DNA from 3 places in the Mesorhizobium sp. XAP4 genome. Region 1 is predicted to be linked to each of the others. Evidence: predicted binding sites of a transcription regulator. Region 1 holds the regulator's gene; each other region holds the start of a gene.

Region 1 (5,581 bases):
CCGGTGCGACCGGACAGCTATGATTTCTCCCTCGACAGCTATTTTGCCGGCATTGGCGGCAGCGGGTTCTTTCTCGGCAATCCCAAGCTTGTCGTCACCGATGATGGCGACATGCCGCTGTCGGCCCGAATTTCCTCCAGCGTGGAAAATGCCCGTGAAGGCATCGCCGACCATATCAGGGCGAGCGTCGGCGGCGCCGAAGGCGAGATCGCCGCGGCGCTGATCGTCGGCGTGCGCGCCGGCATTCCCGATGACATCAATGAGGCGATGCGACGTACCGGCATCTACCACATCATCTCCATTTCGGGACTGCACATGGCTCTGGTCGCCGGCACCATCATGGGGTTGCTGCGCGGCGCCTTCGCCTTGTTTCCCGATTTTTCCGCGCGTCGCCCGGTCAAGAAGTATGCCGCTGCCGCCGCACTGTTCTCGATCGCAGCCTACCTCGTCATCTCAGGTATCGTCGTCGCCGCCGAGCGCAGCTTCATCATGCTGGCAGTGATGCTGATTGCAGTTCTGTTCGATCGAGCAGCACTCACCATGCGCAATCTGGCGATCTCGGCGATCGCCGTCATCGTGGTGTCGCCGCATGAGGTGGTCGGCCCGAGTTTTCAAATGTCTTTCGCCGCGACCGCGGCTCTGGTCGGCGCTTATGCCGGCTGGGCGGATCACCGCGCGGGAAAAGCAAGAACGCCACCGCCGAAGCGATCCTTGCCCGGGTTCCTGACACGAAAATTCCTGCTGGCGGCAATCGGTCTGGCCATGACCTCGATCATCGCCGGCAGCGCCACGACGCTGTTTGCCATCTGGCATTTTCAGCGTGTGTCGCCGCTCAGCCTGTTCGCCAATCTCGCGGTTATGCCGATCGTCACCGTCGTCATGTTCCTGGCCGTCGCCAGCGCGCTGCTGATGCCTTTCGGATTGGATTGGCCAGCTCTCTACCTGATGGGCAAGGGCCTGACGATGATGATCGCCATATCAGGCTGGATCTCCGAGCGTTCGCCTGTCGATGGGGTCGGGCTGATTTCGCAACAGTCGGTCCTGCTGGTGGCCATTGCCCTGGTCATCGCGACGATGGCGACGACATGGCTGCGGATCGCGGCTCTGCCATTCGCGTTGGCAGGCTTGCTGACCGTCTCGGATACGCGCACGCCCGATGTGCTGATCTCGGAAGACGCCCGGCTGGTGGCGTTGCCGATCGGTGGCGGTGAGCTTGCCGTTAGCCGGCAACGGCCGAACGAATTCACCGTCGACAACTGGAAACGCGCGCTGACATCGGAAACCATCGTCGTTCCGGAAGTGTTCGACAACAGCGATGGGCAATTCGACGTAGCGGATGCCGTTGAGCTACCGCCGGGATCGCCGTTCTATTGCTCCTCAGGCGTTTGCGTGGCCAGGCACATGTCCGGTGCGATCATTGCCTATGTCGAGGACCGCAAGGACACCTGGAAAGCCTGCGGCTTCGCCGATCTGATCGTCGTCAACGATGCCACCGCCTATGACGCCTGTCACAACCCGCTGGTTCTCGTCATCACCAAGCGGCAACTGGCTCGCAAAGGCAGTGCCGCGGTCTTCTTCGATCGCCAATCGGCGACCACGCCGGCGACGATCAGCTTCGCCGTGGACAGCCCATATCGGCCCTGGCACACGCAACGCAAATACTCTCGCGAGGCGAGGGGGCTGGCCCCCTTCAAGAAACCCGAGAAGCCAGTGGTCAACCCACAGCCGTCTCAGTAGCGACGGATCAGGCCGACGAGCTTGCCTTGCACCTTGACCCTGTCGGGCCCGAAAATCCGTGTCTCATAGGCTGGATTGGCGGCTTCGAGGGCAATCGAGGCGCCCTTGCGGCGGAACCGCTTCAGCGTCGCTTCCTCTTCATCGACCAGCGCCACGATGATCTCGCCGGGGCTGGCCGTATCGGCGTTACGGATGATAACGGTGTCGCCGTCGAAGATGCCGGCCTCGATCATCGAATCGCCCTTGACCTCCAGCGCATAGTGCGCGCCGCCCATGATCATGTCCGGCGGCACCGAAATCGAATGCGTCTGATGCTGGATGGCATCGATCGGCACGCCGGCGGCGATGCGACCCATGACCGGGATCGAAACGGCAGAGACCGCATCGTCGTCATTGCCGGGCGAAGGCATCCGCGAAGGCGCCGGCTTGATCTGCCGGCCAAGAGCACCACCCTGACCAAGACTGCCCTGGATGACGCTTGGCGAAAACTTCTTTGCCGCATTGAGGCCTGGCGCGATGGAGTCCGGCAGCCGCAGCACTTCCAGCGCGCGGGCCCGATTGGGCAGCCGGCGGATAAAGCCGCGCTCCTCAAGGGCCGTGATCAGCCGATGAATCCCGGATTTGGAGGCAAGGTCGAGCGCCTCCTTCATCTCGTCGAAGGATGGCGGAATGCCGCTCTCCTTCAGGCGTTCATGGATGAACATCAGCAGTTCATGTTGCTTGCGTGTCAGCATGGCGGCCCCCAGGTTCCCTGAAACCAGAATCGAAAAACAAACCCAGAACAAACACTATCTGTTCCAGTTGTGTTCTGCAACCGTTTAAAGTTTAATGAATTTGTTAAGGCTGCTGAAATTATTTGGCGCTTGCCAGCGGGTTACGATCCACGGGCGCCACCTTCGGCAATGCGCCTGCTCACATTGAAATTGTTATGGTTAATGACCTGTGGCTTATCCTCTACCAAAGCTTGGCATTATCTGTCGATCGACCTCGACAAGGGGCGATTGCAACCTTCGGGACGTTCGTTGGCCGTGAACGAAACGGAGCCAAAACGCCAACGTCAGTTGGGCATTTTGGCTGGAAATTCAGCTCTCCGTCATTTGCCAGGCAGTGAGGGCAGCGACGGCGGATCGCCGGGATCGGTGCGTCAGGTAACGGCTTCCTTGACGGCGAAACGCTGGTCCTTCCATGCACCCGTGCGCAGAATATCTTCCAGAACCTCAACCGCCAGCCACACATCCTTGTAGCTGACATAGAGCGGCGTGAAGCCGAAGCGGATGGTCGACGGTGCGCGGAAGTCACCGATCACCCCGCGCTCGATCAGCGCCCGCATGATTTGATAGCCATGGTCGTGAAGGAACGACACCTGGCTGCCGCGCCTGGTCGCGTCGCGGGTGGTCTCCAGCGTGAGACCGTAGGCGCCGCACTTGGCTTCGACGAGCTGGATGAACAGTTCTGTCTGCGCGACGCTCTTCTTTCGCAATGCCGCCATGTCGACGTCGCTCCAGATGGCAAGCGCGCCTTTGAGCGCCCGCATCGACAGGACCGGTTGCGTACCGCACAGAAAACGGCGGATGCCGGTGCCGGCAACATAACCCCGTTCGAAGGCAAAGGGCCGCGCATGGCCCCACCAGCCGCTGAGCGGCTGGCTGATATCGCCGTGGTGGCGCTGCGCGGCATAGATGAAGGCCGGCGCGCCCGGACCGCCGTTGAGGTACTTGTACGTGCAGCCGACAGCGAAATCGGCATTTGCCTGATCGAGCTCGACGGGCAGGGCGCCGGCGGTGTGGCAGAGATCCCAGACGATCAGCGCTCCGGCCGCATGAGCCCTGCGCGTCAGCGCCGCCATGTCGCGCAGTTCACCCGATTTGTAATTGACGTGGTTGACCAGCACCACCGCGACGTTTTCGTCGATCAGATCTTCGATGGTCGGCGCGTCGACGCCCGCGAGGCGCAGCAGGACGCCATCCCGGGTCGAGGCCACGCCTTCGGCGATGTACAGGTCGGTGGGAAAACTGTCACCTTCGGCGACGATGGCTGACCGGCCGGGCCGCATCTCCATCGCTGCGTGCAGCACCTTGTAGATGTTGATCGATGTCGTGTCGCAGACAACGGTCTGGCCGGCCGCGGCTCCTATCAGGCGTCCGAGCTGGTCGCCGAGTTCGATCGGCATCTCGAACCATCCGGCCGTGTTCCAGGCTCGGATAAGATCTCGGGCCCATTCCTGCGTCGCCGCCTGCTGCAGCTCGCCGAAAACGGCATGAGATGCTGCCCCCAGTGAATTGCCGTCGAGATAGATCACCCCCTCCGGCAGAATGAAACGGTCGCGCATGGCCCGCAGCGGATCCGTGGCATCCATCGCTTCGACTGCGGCGAGATCAGGAATTCCACTCATGGTCAGTCCCCGGTTGTTCGCGAAGGGGTTTCCGCCACAGAGCGTCCCTTCGGTGAGCCTGTTCTCATTTCGATGATGTCAGAGCCGGGTGCGGACCGTCCACAGCTCCGGAAACAGCACGACCTCGAGCATTTTCTTCAGATACGAAGCGCCCGACGTGCCGCCGGTGCCGCGCTTCAGACCGATGATGCGCTCCACCGTGGTGACGTGGTTGAAGCGCCAGCGGCGGAAATAATCCTCGAAGTCGACCAGCTTCTCGGCCAGTTCGTAGAACATCCAGTAGCGCTGCGGATCGCGGTAGATGGTCTGCCAGGCGACCAGGACCTCTTCATTCTCGGTTCGCGTCTCACGCCAGTCCGTGCGCCTGGCATCGGCACCGATGTCGAATCCGTGGCGCGCCAAAAGCAGCAGCGCTTCGTCGTAGAGCGATGGCTCGGCCAGGATGGCTTCCAGCTTTCCGCTGAGGTCAGGCCGATGCTTGTGAGGGCCGAGCATGGCCAGGTTGCGGTTGCCGGCCATGAACTCGATGGCGCGATACTGCCAGGACTGGAAACCCGAGGACTGGCCGAGCGCGTCGCGAAACTGGGTGTATTCGCTGGGCGTCATCGTCCGCAGCACATCCCAGGCATTGTTCAGCTGCTCGAAGATGCGCGCGACTCGCGACAGCATCTTGAAGCTCGGCTCAAGCCGGTCGGCGCGGATCGAGCGGATCGCGGCGCCAATCTCGTGCAAAGCGAGCTTCATCCACAGTTCCGAGGTCTGGTGCTGGATGATGAACAGCATCTCGTCATGCGCCGACGACAGCGGCGTCTGCGCCTCCAGCACTTTCTCCAGGTGCAGATAGTCGCTGTACGACATGCGCTCGTTGAACGACATCTGTGCGCCTTCGGACGCCGGATCGTAGGGCTCGCTCAATTGACTTTCTCCGTGCGCAGCCGGAAGCGCTGGATCTTGCCGGTCTGGGTCTTGGGCAAAGCAGCAATGAATTTCACCGATCGCGGGTATTTGTAGGGCGCGATCGTCGCCTTGACATGGTCCTGCAGGCGCTTGGTGGTCAATGCGTCAGGCGCCACGCCCTGCACCAGCACGACATGCGCCTCGACGATCTGGCCGCGCTCGGCGTCCTCGGCGCCGATCACCGCGCATTCGGCGACGTCGGGATGTGACAGAAGTGCGGCCTCGACCTCGGGGCCGGCAATGTTGTAGCCGGCGCTGACGATCATATCGTCGGAGCGCGCGGCGAAATGGAAGAAGCCGTCCTCGTCCTGCGTGAAGGTGTCGCCGGTGATGTTCCAGCCGTCGCGCACGTAGTCCTTCTGCCTGATATCGGCCATGTAGCGGCAGCCGGTCGGGCCGCGCACCGCCAGCCTGCCGGTCGCGCCGCGCGGTACTTCGCGCATCTCGTCGTCGACGATGCGCGCCTCGTAGCCGCCGACCGGCTTGCCGGTCGAC
Region 2 (5,581 bases), on a different contig from region 1:
GTCGAACCAGGCGAGGTCGACGAGGTCATCCTCGGCCAGGTGCTGACCGCCGCGCAAGGCCAGAACCCGGCCCGCCAGGCGTCGATCAATGCCGGCCTGCCCAAGGAAACCACCGCCTGGGGCCTCAATCAGGTTTGCGGCTCGGGCCTGCGCGCCATCGCGCTCGGCATGCAGCAGATCGCCATCGGCGATGCCAAGGTGATCGTCGCCGGAGGCCAGGAATCGATGTCGCTTTCGACGCATGCCCAGCACCTGCGCGCCGGCGTCAAGATGGGCGACTTCAAGCTGATCGACACCATGATCAAGGACGGGCTGTGGGACGCCTTCAACGGTTACCACATGGGCAACACAGCCGAAAACGTCGCGCGTCAGTTCCAGATCACCCGCGAAGACCAGGACCAGTTCGCGCTCGCCTCGCAAAACAAGGCCGAGGCCGCGCAGAAGGCCGGCAAGTTCAAGGACGAGATCGTCGCCGTCACCATCAAGGGCAAGAAGGGCGACACCATCGTCGACCAGGACGAATACATCCGCCACGGCGCCACGATCGACGCCATGACCAAGCTGAAACCGGCTTTCGACAAGGACGGCACGGTAACCGCCGCCAATGCCTCCGGCATCAATGACGGCGCCGCCGGCGCGCTGCTGATGAGCGAAGCGGAAGCGGTGAGGCGCGGCATCACCCCGCTGGCGCGCATCGTGTCCTGGGCAACCGCCGGCGTCGATCCGCAGATCATGGGCACCGGACCCATTCCCGCCTCGCGCAAGGCCTTGGAAAAGGCCGGCTGGTCGGTCGGCGATCTCGACCTGGTCGAGGCCAACGAAGCCTTTGCGGCGCAGGCCTGCGCCGTCAACAAGGACATGGGCTGGGATCCCTCGATCGTCAACGTCAATGGCGGCGCCATCGCCATCGGCCATCCGATCGGTGCGTCCGGCGCTCGCGTCTTCAACACGCTGGTCTTCGAAATGCGCCGGCGCGGCGCCAAGAAGGGTCTCGCTACCCTGTGCATCGGCGGCGGCATGGGCGTCGCCATGTGTGTCGAAGCACTCTGAAGAAAGTCACTAAACGGGCGGTGCATGCATGTCGCCCAAAAGTGCGCAGCGGTTTTGGGAACACCGACATGCATAAAACCAAACATCTGAAGCGCATCGCCTGAATCTACTTCAGCGCGACGCGCTTTAGCCGCCCGTTCTGTATCCAGTGCCTGCCAAGCCCGACAACAGGGCGATATCAAAAAAGGGGAAATGCATGACCAAGGTAGCAATCGTCACAGGCGGATCGCGCGGCATCGGCGCGGCGATCTCGATCGCATTGAAGACCGTCGGCTATTCGGTTGCGGCGAACTATGCCGGCAATGACGCCGCAGCGGCGAAATTCAAGGCTGAGACCGGCATTCCGGTCTACAAATGGTCGGTCGCCGACTATGATGCCTGCGCCGCCGGCATCAAGCAGGTCGAGGCCGATCTCGGCCCGGTCTCGGTGCTGGTCAACAATGCCGGCATCACCCGCGACGCCATGTTCCACAAGATCACGCGCGAGCAGTGGAAAGAGGTCATCGACACCAACCTGTCCGGCGTCTTCAACATGACGCATCCGCTGTGGAGCGGGATGCGCGACCGCAAGTTCGGCCGCATCATCACCATCTCCTCGATCAACGGCCAGAAGGGCCAGGCCGGCCAGGTCAACTATTCCGCCGCCAAGGCCGGCGATATCGGTTTCAGCAAGGCTCTCGCCCAAGAGGGGGCGCGCGCCGGCATCACGGTCAACGTCATCTGTCCCGGCTATATCGCCACCGAGATGGTCAAGGCGATCGACGAGAAGGTGCTCAACGAGCGCATCATTCCCCAGATTCCTGTCGGCCGCCTCGGTGAGCCCGAGGAAATCGCGCGCTGCGTCGTCTTCCTCGCATCCGAAGATGCCGGCTTCATCACCGGCTCGACCATCACGGCCAATGGCGGCCAGTATTTCGCCTGACGACGGCGATGTAGGCGCAGAGATCGACGGGCCGGCGCGCCGGCCCGTTTTCGTTGGCGCCATGGTCCTTCGAAGTGACAGCACGGCTGCTGACCCAATCCGGCACGCAGAGGTTAACAGCGGCCCGGCCGGCCTGTGCGAAACCTGCTTCCAAGCCTGTGGATTCTCGGTGGATAAGCTGTTCACAACACAAGATATTGGGGTGAACAAAACGGGAAAATTCCGCTATCGCTGATTCGTCGCCGATTCGTTCCGGCTTTGAGCTGAACGTTAACGACGACAGCCTGAATCCCCTGCCAATTGCTTAACGCGGATTAAGAAAGATCAACAATTTCATAGCCTTGGTCGAGGCATGCCAAGCCACTGTGATCGTTTATCGACAAAGGTTAATGGCAATGCCCTCTTAGCACGAAACGGGCCAGTTCAGCGATTCAGCATGTGGTGCGTGTCGCGGCCGTGAAATCCACATATAGCCGTGAACAAAAGCTGAATCTGCAGGAGTCACTGATTCGTCGCCGATTCGTTCCAGACTCGTTCTATCCGTTAATCCGCATCTGATTGAGAGCTTGACAGAACCACCTTCTGGCTGCCGACGGAACATTCCGCTTTCGCTTCGCGCCCGAAATCCCTATGTGTCGCCTGTCATACGCGCCATTTGAGGCACGCTCCCGACAACCAGAGGCCAGAAGCCTTATCTCCAGGTCCCGGAAGCCTTATTCTAGGTTGATGAACATCCAGCCCAAACACACTGAGCCGCTGATCCTGTCGGGCCGCGACGTGACCGCCGTTCTCGGGCCGACCAACACCGGCAAGACCCATCTCGCCATCGAGCGCATGGTGGCGCATGAGAGTGGAATCATCGGCCTGCCGCTCAGGCTTCTGGCGCGCGAGGTCTACGCCCGCGTCTGCGAGAAGGTCGGCGCCCACAAGGTTGCGCTGATTACCGGCGAGGAAAAGATCCAGCCACCGGGCGCCAAATATTCGGTCTGCACCGTCGAGGCCATGCCGCGCGAGACCGACGCCGCCTTCGTCGCCATCGACGAGGTGCAGCTCGCCGGCGACCTCGAGCGCGGCCACATCTTCACCGATCGCATCCTGCACCTGCGCGGCCGCCAGGAAACGCTGCTGCTGGGCGCCGCCACCATGCAAAGTATCCTGCAGCGCCTGCTGAGGGGTGTCTCGGTGGTGACGCGGCCGAGGCTGTCGCATCTTGCCTATGCCGGCTCCAAGAAGCTGACCCGCCTGCCGCGGCGCACGGCGATCGTCGCCTTTTCCGCCGACGAGGTCTACGCCATCGCCGAGTTGATCCGCCGCCAGCAGGGCGGTGCCGCCGTCGTGCTCGGCGCGCTCTCGCCGCGCACCCGCAACGCCCAGGTGGCGCTGTTCCAGTCCGGCGATGTCGACTACCTCATCGCCACCGATGCCATCGGCATGGGTCTCAACCTCGATCTCGACCACGTCGCCTTCGCCCAGAATCGCAAGTTCGACGGCTTCCAGTACCGCAATCTGACGGCGGCCGAGCTTGGCCAGATCGCCGGCCGCGCCGGCCGGCATCTGCGCGACGGCACGTTCGGTGTCACCGGCCAGGTCGACCCGCTGGACGAGGATCTGATCAAGAAGATCGAAGGCCACGACTTCGACCCGGTGAAGGTGCTGCAATGGCGCACCGCACATTTCGACTTTGCCAGCCTCGACGCGCTGAAGCGCTCGATCGAAACCAACGCCCCGGTCGAGGGACTGACACGGGCATTGCCTGCCGTCGATGCACAGGCGCTCGAGCATCTGTCGCGCGACGAGGACATCCGCGCACTCACCACCAATGCCAAGCGCGTGGCGCTGCTGTGGGAAGCCTGCGCGCTGCCCGACTACCGCAGGATCGCGCCGGCCCAGCATGCCGACCTCATTGCCTCGATCTACACGGACCTCGCACGCCACGGCCATGTCGACGAGAATTACATGGCCGAGCAGGTGCGCCGCGCCGACACAACAGAGGGCGACATTGATACGCTCTCGCATCGCATTGCCCAGATCCGCACCTGGACATTCGTGTCGAACCGGCCCGGCTGGCTGGCCGATCAGGCACACTGGCAGGAAAAGACGCGCGAAATCGAAGACAGATTGTCGGATGCGCTGCATGAGCGGTTGACGAAACGCTTCGTAGACCGCAGGACTTCCGTCCTCATGCGGCGCCTTAGAGAAAATACCATGCCTGAAGCCGAAATTAGTTCTACCGGAACCGTCCTTGTCGAAGGCCACCATGTCGGCGAGCTGCAAGGGTTCCGCTTCACCGCCGACCAGACCGCCGGCGGCGAAGACGCCAAGGCGGTGCGCACCGCTGCCCAGAAGGCGCTGGCCGCCGAGTTCGAGGCGCGCGCCGAACGCTTCGGCGCCTCGGCCAATGGCGATATCGCGCTCGGGTCAGATGGCACGCTGCGCTGGATCGGTGCGCCGATCGGCACGCTTGTATCAGGCGAAGACGCGCTGAAGCCGCGGCTGGTGCTGCTGGCCGACGAACAACTGACCGGCCCGGCGCGCGACAAGGTCGCCGCACGTGCCGAGCGTTTCGTCAATTTCCAGATCGAGTCGCTGCTGAAGCCGCTGGTCGACTTGAAAAACGCCGACCAGATTTCCGGCATCGGCCGTGGCATCGCCTTCCAGCTGGTCGAGAATTTCGGCCTCATCAACCGCCGCGACATCGCCGAGGAGATGAAGTCGCTCGACCAGGAAGGTCGCGCAGCCCTTCGCCGGCTTGGCGTGCGCTTCGGCGCCTACCATGTCTTCGTGCCGGCGCTGATCAAGCCGGCGCCTGCCGGGCTGGTGACGCTGCTGTGGGCGCTGAAGAACGACGGCAAGGACAAGCCAGGTTTTGGCGACGTGGTCCATGCGCTCGCCTCGGGTCGCACCTCGGTGGTCATCGACCCGGCCTTCGACAAGACCTTCTACAAGCTTGCCGGCTACCGCAATCTCGGCCGTCGCGCCGTGCGCATCGACATCCTGGAACGGCTGGCGGATCTGATCCGCCCGGCGACCAACTGGAAGCCCGGTCTCGGCCAGCGCCCGGACGGCGCCTATGACGGCCAGTCCTTCATGGTGACGCCGCCGATGATGTCGATCCTCGGCGCCACCGCGGACGACATGGAAGAGATCCTCAAAGGTCTCGGCTACCGTGCCGAGCCGAAGCCGGCCGTCGAGGTAAAGGCGCGGCTCGAAGCACAGGACAATGCCGCGCGCGAAGCAGCGATGGCGAAGCTTGCGGCGGAAGAGGCTGCACGAGCCGAGCAGACCAAGGCGGCGGACGCCGCAGCAGAGGCAGCAGTCGAAGGGTCGGAGCCGGCATCGGACGCAGTGGCCGTTTCGGAAACGGCGACCGAAATCACCTCCGACGCCGCGGCGGAACCTGCTGCGCCTGCCGTGGAAGAACAGGCGGACGCTCCGGTCGAAACCGTGCAAGACGAAGCGCCTGTTGCCGAGGCTGCTGCTGAACCGGAACCGGTTGAACCGCAGGCAGAGGCTGAAGCTGCCGAGACTGAAGCCGCAGCGGCAGAAGAAGTTGCACCGGCCGAGCTGGTGTCAAATGCCGCGCCGGCAACGGACGCCGCGCCGGACGAA
Region 3 (5,581 bases), on a different contig from region 1:
CGTCTCATTGGCGGCTGGAGCATCGGCAGACGATCCGCCGCCCAATGCCAGCTTCTTGCGCGCTTCGGTCAGTTCCTTTTCGAGCTTCTTGCGCTCTTCGAGCAGCGTCTCGACGCGCGCCGGTACATCGGCCGGCGAAATCTTCAACACGGCTGCCGTCGCCTTCAAACGCCTGTCCTGCTCGTCGAGATGTTTGCGCGCGGCTTCGCCCGTCAATGCCTCGATGCGGCGCACGCCGGCGGCGACCGCGCTGTCCGATACGACACGCACGAGGCCGATATCGCCGGTCGCCCGGACATGGGTGCCACCGCAGAGCTCGACCGAATAGGGCCGGTTCGCCTTGGCGCCGTGCAGGCCGGTGCCCATCGACACGACGCGCACTTCGTCGCCGTACTTTTCGCCAAACAGCGCCATGGCGCCCTCGGCGATGGCATCGTCGACCGACATCAGGCGCGTGGTCACCGGGCCGTTCTGGACGACGATCTCGTTGGCCATGCGCTCGACCTCTTCGAGGTCTTCGGCCGAAATCGGCTTGTTGTGCGAGATGTCAAAGCGCAGGCGCTCGGGCGCGACCAGCGAGCCCTTCTGTGCGACATGGCTGCCCAGCACTTCGCGCAGCGCCTCATGGATCAGATGCGTCGCGGAATGGTTGGCGCGCAGCCTCGAGCGCCTTGCATGATCGACCTTCAGCTCGACAGCCGCGCCCGTCTTGACGGTGCCGCTGGCCACCTTGCCGATATGCACGAACAGCCCGTCGGCCTTCTTCTGCGTATCCGAAACCTCGATCGAGAACCCCTCGCCGGAGATGACGCCGGTGTCGCCCATCTGGCCGCCGGACTCGGCATAGAACGGCGTCTGGTTGACGACGATCGCCACCGCGTCGCCCTTGCCGGCGCCGTCGACAGCCTTGCCGTCCCGGACAAGCGCCTGGATGATGCCTTCCGCAGCTTCAGTCTCATAGCCGAGGAACTCGGTGGCGCCGGCCTTCTCGCGCACCGAGAACCAGATGGTCTCGGTGGCGGCGTCGCCGGACCCGGCCCAATGCTTGCGCGCCTCGGCCTTCTGCTGCTCCATCGCGTTGGTGAAGCCGGCAATATCGACCGAGATGCTGCGCTGGCGCAGTGCGTCCTGCGTCAGGTCGAGCGGGAAGCCATAGGTGTCGTAGAGCTTGAAGGCCGTCTCGCCATCCAGCATGTCGCCGGCATGCAGCGTTTCGGTCGCCTCGGAAAGCAGGCCGAGGCCGCGCACCAGCGTCTTGCGAAACCTGGTCTCCTCGAGCTTCAGCGTCTCGGTGATCAATTGTTCGCCGCGCAGCAGTTCCGGATAGGCCTGGCCCATTTCGCGCACCAGCGCCGGCACCAGCTTCCACATCAGCGGTTCGTTGGCACCGAGCAGCTGTGCATGGCGCATGGCGCGGCGCATGATGCGGCGCAGGACGTAGCCCCTGCCTTCGTTCGAGGGCAGCACGCCATCGGCGACCAGGAAGGAGGACGAGCGCAGATGATCGGCAATGACCCGGTAGGAGGCGACCGTCTCCTTGTCGGGACCATGCCCGATCGCGGACGAGGCCGCGTCGATCAGGTGACGGAACAGATCGGTCTCGAAGACGCTTTCCACCCCTTGCAGGATGGACGCCATGCGCTCCAGGCCCATGCCGGTGTCGATCGAGGGGCGCGGCAGGTCGATGCGCTCCTCCTTCGTCACCTGTTCATACTGCATGAACACCAGGTTCCAGAATTCCAGGAAACGGTCGCCATCCTCCTCCGGGCTGCCGGGAGGGCCGCCCCAGATGTGCTCGCCGCGGTCGATGAAGATCTCCGAGCACGGCCCGCAGGGTCCGGTGTCGCCCATCGCCCAGAAATTGTCCGAGGTCGCGATGCGAATGATGCGGTCGTCGGAAAAACCGGCGATCTTCTTCCAGAAGCCGGCCGCCTCGTCATCCGTGTGATAGACGGTGACCAGCAGCTTGTCCTTGCTCAGCCCGAATTCCCTGGTGATCAGGTTCCAGGCAAGCTCGATGGCGCGCTCCTTGAAATAGTCGCCGAAGGAGAAGTTGCCGAGCATCTCGAAGAAGGTCAGATGACGCGCGGTGTAGCCGACATTGTCGAGATCGTTGTGCTTGCCGCCGGCGCGAACGCTCTTCTGGGCGGTCGAGGCGCGCGAATAGGGCCGCTTCTCCAGGCCGGTGAAGACGTTCTTGAACTGTACCATGCCGGCGTTGGTGAACATCAGCGTCGGGTCGTTGCGCGGCACCAGCGGACTCGACGCGACGATCTCGTGACCCTCCTTGCGGAAGTAGTCGAGAAATGTCGACCGGATTTCGTTCACGCCACTCATGAATGCTGCCTTTTCGGAAGGGCCGCCGGCAAACCGGCGGAAATGGGCTCTGCGTTTTAGAAGATTAGGACTTGGCCTTTTAGCCGCCGCGCTTCACCCTGTCCAGAAACACGGAATTGGTCCAATCCACGGCCTTTGCCGGCCGTTCGAACCGGCCTGTTTTCGCCGCCGAAACGCAAAACCGCCGGCACTGGGCCGGCGGTTTCAAAACGCATTAACGCGGAACTCGATTACTTAAGCCCGAGATAATAGAATGCGATTATGGCCGAACTCCGGCCGACCTCGCGAGTTGTCACATCGCGCCGGATTCCTCCTCGAACCCGTCGTCGCCACCTTCGGAGCCGCCATTCTCAAGGAACTTTTCGGCGATCAGCCCGGCATTCTGTCGGAGCGCCAGCTCGATCTCGCGTGCGGTGTCGGGATTGTCGCGCAGGAACAGTTTGGCATTCTCGCGGCCTTGGCCGAGACGCTGCGAATTGTAGGAGAACCAGGCGCCCGACTTCTCGACCACGCCGGCCTTGACGCCGAGATCGACCAGTTCGCCGGTCTTGGACACGCCTTCACCATACATGATGTCGAACTCGACCACCTTGAAGGGCGGCGCCAGCTTGTTCTTGACCACCTTGACGCGGGTCTGGTTGCCGACGACTTCGTCGCGGTCCTTGACCGAGCCGATGCGGCGGATGTCGAGGCGCACCGATGCGTAGAATTTCAGCGCGTTGCCGCCGGTCGTCGTCTCGGGCGAACCGAACATGACGCCGATCTTCATGCGGATCTGGTTGATGAAGATGACCATGGTGTTGGAGCGCGAGATCGAGGCGGTCAGCTTGCGCAGCGCCTGGCTCATCAGGCGGGCCTGCAGGCCGGGCAGCGAATCACCCATCTCGCCTTCGATTTCGGCACGTGGCGTCAGCGCCGCGACCGAATCGACCACCAGCACGTCGATGGCGCCGGAGCGCACCAGCGTGTCGCAGATTTCCAGCGCCTGCTCACCGGTGTCGGGCTGCGAAATCAGCAGGTTTTCGAGATCGACGCCAAGCTTGCGGGCATAGACCGGATCAAGCGCGTGCTCGGCATCGACGAAAGCGCAGATGCCGCCCTTCTTCTGGGCTTCGGCCACGGTGTGCAGGGCCAGCGTCGTCTTGCCCGAGCTTTCCGGCCCGTAGATCTCGATGATGCGGCCGCGCGGCAGGCCACCGACGCCAAGCGCGATGTCGAGGCCAAGCGAGCCGGTCGGCACCGTTTCGATCTCGACGACCTGCTCGTTGGCGCCGAGCCGCATGATCGAGCCCTTGCCGAAAGCCCGCTCGATCTGCGACAGCGCCGCATCCAGAGCCTTTGATTTGTCCACTGCCTTGTCCTCTACCAGCCGCAAAGAATTCTGAGCCATGATACATCACCCCTTGGTCGTCAATGAAGGCCGGACAATCCGTAATCCCTGCCTATTTGTACCTTTTTTGTTCTCATTTGGCAAGAGGGATCAAATATCTGTTTTTTTGTCCAAGGATTCGATCAGGGATGCACCGCACGTTGGGCCAGACGGCCGGTTGTTTCGATCTGCCGAATCGCCGCCTTGCATGCGAAGCTCCGTCGCACAGCCTAGCGCTTGTGCGGCTGGAATAACAAAGGTCATATCGCCGGCATGCTGAAATCCGCGAAAATACTGGCCGTAGGCGGCGCCCATATCGACCGGCGGGGCCAGGTGTCCGGCGCTTACGTGCCCGCCGCCTCCAATCCGGGCACAATGCGCGAGGATGTCGGCGGCGGCGTCTTCAACGCTTTGCGCAGTGCCGTACGGCGCGGCGTCTCCGCGTCGCTGATGTCGGTGCGCGGCGGCGATGCCGCAGCCGACACGGTTTCGCGGGCCATTGCCGGGGCAGGCATTGCCGACCTGTCGGCGGTCTTCCTCGACCGCACGACGCCGAGCTACACGGCGCTGATCGACAGCGAGGGCGAACTGATCGTCGGCTTTGCCGACATGGCGCTCTATGATTTGGCGTTTCCCAAGCAGATTAGGCGCTCCAAGGTGCGGGAGGTGATCGCTGCCGCCGACGCGATCCTGTGCGACGCCAACCTGCCCTCTTCGGCGCTGGAACGGCTGGTCGCGCTCGCCGCGGGCAAGCCGGTTTTCGCGATTGCCATTTCGCCGGCCAAGGTGGTGCGGTTGCTACCGGTGCTGAAGGAGCTTTCGCTGGTCTTCATGAACCGGCGCGAGACCATGGCGCTGGCCGGCGTCGCCGCGAATGCCACGGAGCGCGAGGTCGTCGACGGGTTGCGATGCAGCGGCCTCGTCAGCGGCGTGGTGACGGCAGGCGGCGGGCCCATGCTGGGCTTCGATGAAGCCGGCGCCTTCTCGATCCAGCCGCCGCCACCAAGAAAAGTCGCCGACGTCACCGGCGCCGGCGATGCGCTGGCGGGCGCAACGGTCGCTGCCTTGCTGCGAGGACTGCCGTTGCGGGCAGCTCTGCGCGAAGGCATTGCCGGGGCGACGCTTGCCATCGAAAGCGCCGCCGCCGTTCCGGAGTTCACCGCGGCGAGCTTCGCGGAAGCGTTGGCTCTTGTGCCGGATGCCAGGGAAATGGCATGAGACCGGCGAATTCATAGTGCCGCGATGTTGCCGAGCGTCCGACGGACGCGCCGCATTCCGGATAGGAGACCTTGATGACCCCTGAGACCGCCCGCCCCTTCATCGACATCCACGCGCCGGTGGCGCAGGCCCTGGCCGACGGCCGGCCGGTGGTGGCGCTGGAAAGCACCATCATCACCCATGGCATGCCCTACCCCGACAATGGCGCCATGGCGGCCGATGTCGAAAAGATCATCAGCGATGGCGGCGCCGTGCCGGCGACGATCGCCGTGGTTGGCGGCCGCATCAAGATCGGGCTTTCGGACGGCGAGCGCGAATCGCTGGCGATGACGGGCGACGCGATGAAGCTGTCGCGCGCCGATCTCGGTTTTGCCGTGGCGCAAGGGCGCACCGGTGGCACCACGGTCGCCGCCACCATGATCGCGGCGCATATGGTCGGCATAAAAGTGTTCGCCACCGGCGGTATCGGCGGTGTGCACAAGGGCGCCGAAAAGAGCTTTGACATTTCCGCCGATCTCGACGAGCTGGCGCGCACCCCGGTGATTGTCGTCTCGGCCGGCGCCAAGGCCATCCTCGACATCGAAAAGACGCTGGAAGTGCTGGAGACGCGCGGCGTGCCGGTGATCGGCCATGGCTGCGAGACGATGCCGGCCTTCT

What was found. Region 1 encodes LexA, which represses DNA repair genes until DNA is damaged. Its sites were predicted from a motif close to TGTTCNNNNTGTGTTCNG; they were not measured.
Region 2: P3C39_RS22210 (helicase-related protein) is a predicted target of LexA. The motif match lies at 2,494-2,511, and genes of this name have one in related genera.
Region 3: recA (recombinase RecA) is a predicted target of LexA. The motif match lies at 3,785-3,802, and genes of this name have one in related genera.

The regions. Positions count from the first base shown of each region.
Region 1 covers NZ_JARIXW010000001.1:1,554,462-1,560,042, reverse strand. The annotation lists gene P3C39_RS07875 (ComEC/Rec2 family competence protein) at 1-1,737, shown strand, start outside; gene lexA (transcriptional repressor LexA) at 1,731-2,471, opposite strand; gene kynU (kynureninase) at 2,882-4,129, opposite strand; gene kynA (tryptophan 2,3-dioxygenase) at 4,208-5,044, opposite strand; gene P3C39_RS07855 (AMP-binding protein) at 5,041-5,581, opposite strand, start outside.
Region 2 covers NZ_JARIXW010000005.1:175,873-181,453, reverse strand. The annotation lists gene P3C39_RS22220 (acetyl-CoA C-acetyltransferase) at 1-1,050, shown strand, start outside; gene phbB (acetoacetyl-CoA reductase) at 1,247-1,972, shown strand; gene P3C39_RS22210 (helicase-related protein) at 2,699-5,581, shown strand, end outside.
Region 3 covers NZ_JARIXW010000007.1:255,416-260,996, reverse strand. The annotation lists gene alaS (alanine--tRNA ligase) at 1-2,337, opposite strand, end outside; gene recA (recombinase RecA) at 2,630-3,727, opposite strand; gene P3C39_RS27475 (carbohydrate kinase family protein) at 3,980-4,924, shown strand; gene P3C39_RS27470 (pseudouridine-5'-phosphate glycosidase) at 4,999-5,581, shown strand, end outside.